Linked DNA regions of Massilia sp. METH4. The protein of the gene in region 2 binds, or shares a complex with, the protein of the main gene of each other region. Links are inferred from orthologs where the notes say so. Each region holds a gene or a part of one and is shown on either strand. Other genes may lie near its edges.

Region 1 (3,030 bases), 1.2 Mb from region 2 along the record:
AGATCGAAATGTGCATCGGCTGCCACGCCATCCCCGGCTACAAGGCCACCTTCCCGGAAGTGTTCCCGGTGCCGAAGATCGGCGGCCAGAATGCCAAGTACATCGAAGCGGCGCTGAAGGGTTACCAGAAAGGTGACCGCAAGCACCCGTCGATGCAGGGAATCGCCGTCAGCCTGTCCGACCAGGACATCGCCGACATCGCCGCCTATTACGCCAAGCAGAAATGAGGACCACGATGAAGAAAACCCTGTTCGCCGTGGCCTGCTGCATCGCCTCCGCCGGCGCTTTCGCCGCCGGGAACATCAACAACGGCAAGGCGCTGGCCGAGAAGTACGCGTGCGCGACTTGCCATGGCAAGGATTACAACTCGCCGATCGACCCGAGCTACCCGAAGCTGGCCGGCCAGCACAAGGATTACCTGGCCCACGCGCTGATCGCCTACAAGCGCGGCGACGGCCCGAACGGCCGCAACAACCCTATCATGGGTGGCCTGGTGAAGCCGCTGTCGAACAAGGATATCGCGGACCTGGCGGCTTATTTGCACAGCTTGCCGGGGAATATGGTCGTGAAGCGGTAATCGCGACCGAAAACCGGTGGCTTGACAGGGGTTTCGCGGAGCATGCTCCGCGCCTGTCAAGCGGTAATGGCATGCATGCCATTACCCCTCCCCGACACCTTTTCCCATCGGGAAAAGGTGTCGGGCACCAACTTCAGGTGCGCCGCCTGACGGCCTCGATATACGCCTCCCCGTCCGGCGGCAGCCCGCTGCGCTGCGACTTCCAGATCATCTCCCCCAGGCATTCCATGATTTCGTGCTGCGCGTCGTGCTGGCCGAGCTTGTTCGACAGGGCTTCATAGGCGGCGCGGATGCCCCGTGGCGAGTCGATCGACACCTGCTCGGAGATCGACAGGTGCATCGCCAGGTGCAGGAAGGGATTGGGTTGCCCGCCTTCCACCGAGTAGTCGCGCGCCAGCGCCGCTTCCACGTCGGTCAATGCTTCGTCGTACTCGGGGTGCTGGCGCACCCAGTCCAGCGCCATCGCCTCGATGGGGGTCAGGATTTCATGGGCGCGGTCCTTGCGGAACACTTCGCAGAAGAAGCGGCGGACGTCGTGGGAGGAGGGGGTGAACATGGGGCTGGCAATGGGCGTGCGGGGGTGGGCGGACATTGTACAAAGAATTGTCCGGTGGTGCAGGCTGTGAGGAAGACCTGGAAGGGGTACACGCCGGGGCGGGGCGTGGGAAAACCGGTGTCGGACACCTTTTCCGGAAAATCGCCCGGAAAAGGTGTCCGACACCAATGTGCCGACGTCAGCGCTTGCCGGAGGTGGCCAGGGCCGCACCGTCGCAGCCGACAAGTTCCTGCGGCGGTGCCGCGATCGCCTGTTGCTGCGCGCGCTGCCCCTGCTGGCCGCGGCCGTGCGGCTGGCGCAGGTAGCGCGACGAATGACGGCGCTCGCCGTGCGACGGCCAGGTGAGAAAGCGCGACAGTTCCTGGAGCGCGCGCTGGTACACCTCGCGCTTGAATTCAATGACCACGTCCAGCGGCACCCAGTATTCGTGCCAGCGCCAGGCATCGAACTCCGGGTGGTCCGTCAGGCGCAGGTTCACTTCATTGTCGCGCGCGCACATGCGCAGCAGGAACCAGATCTGCTTCTGGCCACGGTAATGGCCGCGGATCTCGCGCTTGATGAAATGGTCCGGCACCTCGTAGCGCAGCCAGTCGCGCGTGCGGCCCACGATCTTCACGTGCTCGGGCCGCAAGCCGATTTCCTCCTGCAGCTCGCGGTACATCGCCTGCTCCGGCGTCTCGCCGTATTTGATTCCTCCTTGCGGAAATTGCCATGAGTGCTCGCGCACCCGCTTGCCCCACCACACCTCGTTATGCGAGTTGAGCAGGATGATGCCGACGTTGGGGCGGAACCCTTCCCGATCGAGCATAGTGCACCTCAAACTTTCTGCCTGCTGTGCGATCCTTCTTACATTTTTGCCTACAAGTCCGCCTGCCGGCATCGCCCCCCTGGTAGGGAAGCGTCCGGCAAGCCCGCAGTTGAGCGCCGCAGTAGAACGCGCAGTTGGGCGTATTGTATAAATGATGGATGCATCAGCCAGCTAATCCTTTAAAATTAGGTTGATTATAACCCTCTCTTTTTGAAAAGAATTCACAGATATGCGTGCGTCACGGTTTTTTATTTCCACACTCAAAGAAGCGCCTTCTGACGCCGAAATCGTCAGCCACAAGCTGATGATGCGGGCAGGCATGATCAAGCGGCTGGGCTCCGGCATCTACACGTATATGCCGATGGGCCTGAAGGTGATCCGCAAGGTCGAGGCGATCGTGCGCGAGGAGATGAACCGCGCCGGCGCCATCGAGCTCCTGATGCCGCTGGTACAGCCGGCCGAGCTGTGGCAAGAAACGGGCCGCTGGGACAAGATGGGGCCGGAACTGATGCGCGTAAAGGACCGGCATGGCCGGGAGTTCGCGATTCAGCCGACCTCCGAGGAAGTGATCACCGACGTGGTGCGCAGCGAGATCAAGTCGTATCGCCAGCTGCCGTTGAATTTTTACCACATCCAGACCAAATTCCGCGACGAGCGCCGCCCCCGCTTCGGCCTGATGCGTGGCCGTGAATTCACGATGAAGGATGCGTACTCGTTCGATCGCGACCTGGAAGGCATGCAAAAGTCCTATCAGGTGATGTTCGACGCCTACGTGAAGATCTTCACCCGCTTCGGCCTGAAGTTCCGCGCGGTGGCGGCCGACAACGGCGCGATCGGCGGCACCGGCTCGCACGAATTCCACGTGATCGCCAGCACCGGCGAGGATGCGCTGGTGTACTGCCCCACGTCCGACTATGCGGCCAATATGGAGGCGGCCGAGGCGCTCGCCACCGGCACCCGCCCGGCACCTTCCGAAGAGCTGGTGAAGGCGCATACCCCGAAGGCCGCCAAGTGCGAGGAAGTGGCGCGCCAGCTGGGCATCGACCTGTCGAAGACGCTCAAGACGCTCGCGCTGACCGTGGAAACCGA
Region 2 (3,315 bases):
GTCGTACCGGCCGCGCTGACACTGGCCCGCCTGCTGTTGCAGGAACCGGCGATCAGGCAGCCCGGCCTGTGCCGGCGCGCCCGCCGCGCGCTCGACGCGGCGGCCCGTGCCGGCTGCGCCGAAGCCGGCACGCTGCTGGCCCGGTTGCGGCCCGCCGTGCCCGAGCCTGCGCTGCCGATCCAGACCAGCCACCAGGCCCCGCGGCCGCTGGCCGAGCCCCCCATTTCCCTGGACGCCGCCCTGCCGCAGGCGCGCGCACTGCTCGCCCAGGCATCGGCCGATCCCGCGGCCTGGGCCGGTTCCGCGGCGCAGGCGCGCCTGCTCGCGCGCTGTGCCGAGCTGCTGGCCGGCGAGGAGGGCGGCGACGAAGCGCAGCGGATGCGCGAGCTGGCGGCCGCGGCCGGCGACCGCCACGCCCAGCTGGCGCTGGGCTTGCAACTCGCGCGCATCGACGCGGATGGCATGCGGCTGCCCCACGGCTGCCCCGCCAGCTTCAAGCGCGCCGTGCGGTGGCTGACGCTGGCCGGCGAACAAGGCATGGCCGAAGCCTGGTTCGCGCTGTCGCGCATCTATGTGAAGGCGGAATTTTCCCAGCGCAGCGTCAGCGAGGCGCAGGCTTGCCTGGAACGTGCGGCGGCGCTGGGGCATGCCGGCGCCCAGCTCGAGTGCGGCGCGCAGGCATGGCGCATGCGCCGCAGTTGCGACCGGAACGACGTGAAGGCCGTGTATTGGCTGCAAAAGGCGGCAGCCCAGGGCTGCGAGCAGGCCGCCGCCATGCTGGCGCGCATCGCGCCCGCGCCCGATCGCAATAACTGGGCGGTTTCCCTGTTGCCCTTGCTGACGCGGGAGTTGGCCAGCAACCAGCCGCTGCTGGCGGCACGGATCGAACTGGCGGCGCTGTTCGGCTTGACGCGCGCCGAGGCGCTGTTGCTGGACGTGCGGGCGGCGGACGAAGGGCATTGCCTGGCCGTCGATGTCCGTGCCAGTTATGGCCGGGGCCGCCGACGGCTGGTGATGGTGGAGACGGCCCGCCATCGGCAGGCGCTGGACCGCATCGCGCGGCATTTCGAGTACGTCGACGCGAACCTGGAAGGCAATTACCGGCAGCGGCTGTACCGGTTCAAGACGTGGCTGGAGTCGGTCGAAAGCGCGGTCGAAAGGGCGCTCGAAGGATCGGCCTCAGGCGGCCGCGCGCGGCTGGCGGCCTAGGACCGCGCTCCAGCTCAGTCCTGGACCGTGATCTCGCCTTCGAAGACGGTGACGGCAGGGCCGGTCAGGTAGACCGGTTGACCCTCGCCGGCCCAGGCGATCGACAGCTCGCCGCCGCGCGCATCCACGCGCACGGGCGAGTCGAGCAGGCCGCGGCGGATGCCGGCCACGGCGGCCGCGCAGGCGCCCGTGCCGCAGGCGAGCGTCTCGCCCGCGCCCCGTTCGAACACGCGCAGGCGGATATGCCGGCGGTTGACGATCTGCATGAAGCCGGCGTTGACGCGCCGCGGGAAGTGGGCATGGTGTTCGATCAGCGGGCCGGTCAGTTCGACGGGCGCCGTGTCGACGTCCGCCACCACCTGCACGGCGTGCGGATTACCCATCGACACTACGGATACCAGCACGGTTTCCTTTTCGCCGGCCAGTTCCAGCACCAGCGGCCACAGCGTGTCGTCGCCTTCGCGCCGGCCTTCCAGGCCTTCCGTATCGAACGGTACCAGGGCGGGATCGAACACGGGGGCTCCCATGTCCACCGTCACGCTGCCGTCTTCTTCCAGGCGGGGCGCGATGATGCCGGACATCGTTTCCACGGCAATGCTGTGCCGGTCCGTCAAGCCCTTCTCGGCCACGAACTTGGCGAAGGCGCGTGCTCCGTTGCCGCACTGTTCCACTTCGCCGCCGTCGCTGTTGAAGATGCGGTAGCGGAAATCGCAGCTCGGGTTGGTCGACTTTTCGACGACCAGCAGCTGGTCGGCGCCCACGCCGAAGCGGCGGTCGGCCAGTGCCTTCCACTGCGCCGGGGTGAAGTCGATCTGCTGGTTGATGGCGTCGATCACGACGAAGTCGTTGCCGGCGCCATGCATCTTGGTGAATTTGAGTTTCATCGCTTGTTCGAGTAGAAGGACGGCTCGCCGTTCGGGCGGGTCTTGTAGCGCTTGTGGGTCCAGAAATATTCCGCCGGCGCCTCGCGCACGCGCTCCTCGATGAATTCGTTCATGCGGCGCGTGGCGGCAACCATGTCGGTACCAGGGTAATTGTCCCACACCGGATAGAACTTGACGCGCCAACCTTGATAATTTGGCAGGAAAGTCGCGATCACCGGCATGACCTGGGCGCCCGTCGTGGCGGCGATGCGGGCGGTGGCGGTCAGCGTGGCGGCGGGCACGCCGAAGAAGGGCACGAACTCGGCATCCTTCTCGCCGAAATCCATGTCGGGCAACATGAAGTAAGGGAGCCGGTCGCGCAGGGCGCGCAGGATCGGCTTGATGCCATCCTGCCGCGTGAAGAGCTTGACGGGCTTGAACCGGGCGCGGCCGGCGCGCAGCACGGCGTCGAACGTGGCGTTCTTTTGCGTGACGTACATCGACGAGGCGGAAGCCTCCATGGCGATCGCGGCGCCGCCGACGTCCAGGCAGACGAAATGCGGGCACAGCAGGATGGTCGGCTTTTCCGTCATCGCCGCCACGGGAATCTGGCCGGGCGGCATGCCCGGACTGGTCTCGACCGTGATCAGGCGCTTCAGGCGCGCTTCCGATGCCCACCACAGGATCGCCCGTTCGAACACGCTGCGCGAATAGGCCTGGAAATGGCGGCGGGCAAGGTCGCGGCGCTGGGCTTCCGTCAGTTCCGGCATCGCCAGGCGCAGGTTGGTCAGCGCGATCTCGCGGCGCGGGCCCATGATCACGAACAGCAGGCTGCCCACGGCATCGCCGAAGCGGCCCAGCACCGGCAGCGGCAGCCAGTGCAGCAGCCACATGAAACCGAGAAGCACCTTCATGCCGCCTCCGTGCCCGCGGCCGCCGTGGGCGCGGCCACGCCGGGCGGCACCTTGTAGCGGTTGTAGCTCCAGTAATACTGGGCCGGGCAGCCGGCGATCAGCTGTTCCATGGCGGCGTTGATCGCGCGTGCCTGCTGGGCATTGTCGCCTTCGAGCGAGCCGGGGAAGGGCACGAAGTGGATCAGGAAACCGCGCCCGCGCGGCAGGCGCTCCGCATAGGTGAGCAGCACGGGCGCGTCGCCGCCCAGCTTGGCCATCTTGGCCGGCAAGGTCATCGTGTAGGCGGGGCGGCCGAAGAAATCGGCCCACACGCCTTCGCCTTCCTGGGG

Evidence for each region.
Region 1: the proteins of dapF (region 2) and V6Z91_RS04090 are in contact, whole or in part, in a solved structure (PDB 5YGU), measured with the Escherichia coli proteins. The link is inferred for Massilia sp. METH4 from one-to-one orthologs.

What each region holds. Positions count from the first base shown.
Region 1 is NZ_CP146614.1:919,799-922,828, reverse strand. The notes cover bases 127-2,841. They hold V6Z91_RS04090 (RNA pyrophosphohydrolase), read right to left. Parts: upstream 1,942-2,841; coding sequence 1,312-1,941; downstream 127-1,311. Other genes in these bases: V6Z91_RS04085 (proline--tRNA ligase), read left to right, coding at 2,171-2,841; V6Z91_RS04095 (DUF1841 family protein), read right to left, coding at 711-1,133; V6Z91_RS04100 (cytochrome c), read left to right, coding at 236-577; V6Z91_RS04105 (cytochrome c), read left to right, coding at 127-227. Also shown: more of V6Z91_RS04105, read left to right, coding at 1-126; more of V6Z91_RS04085, read left to right, coding at 2,842-3,030. UniProt on the Escherichia coli protein: Master regulator of 5'-end-dependent mRNA decay.
Region 2 is NZ_CP146614.1:2,118,893-2,122,207, forward strand. Bases 159-3,158 are described here. They hold dapF (diaminopimelate epimerase), read right to left. Parts: upstream 2,094-3,158; coding sequence 1,224-2,093; downstream 159-1,223. Other genes in these bases: V6Z91_RS09520 (hypothetical protein), read left to right, coding at 159-1,209; V6Z91_RS09530 (lipid A biosynthesis acyltransferase), read right to left, coding at 2,090-2,986; V6Z91_RS09535 (lysophospholipid acyltransferase family protein), read right to left, coding at 2,983-3,158. Outside these bases: more of V6Z91_RS09520, read left to right, coding at 1-158; more of V6Z91_RS09535, read right to left, coding at 3,159-3,315. UniProt on the Escherichia coli protein: Involved in the succinylase branch of the L-lysine biosynthesis and in the biosynthesis of the pentapeptide incorporated in the peptidoglycan moiety. Catalyzes the stereoinversion of LL-2,6-diaminopimelate (L,L-DAP) to meso-diaminopimelate (meso-DAP).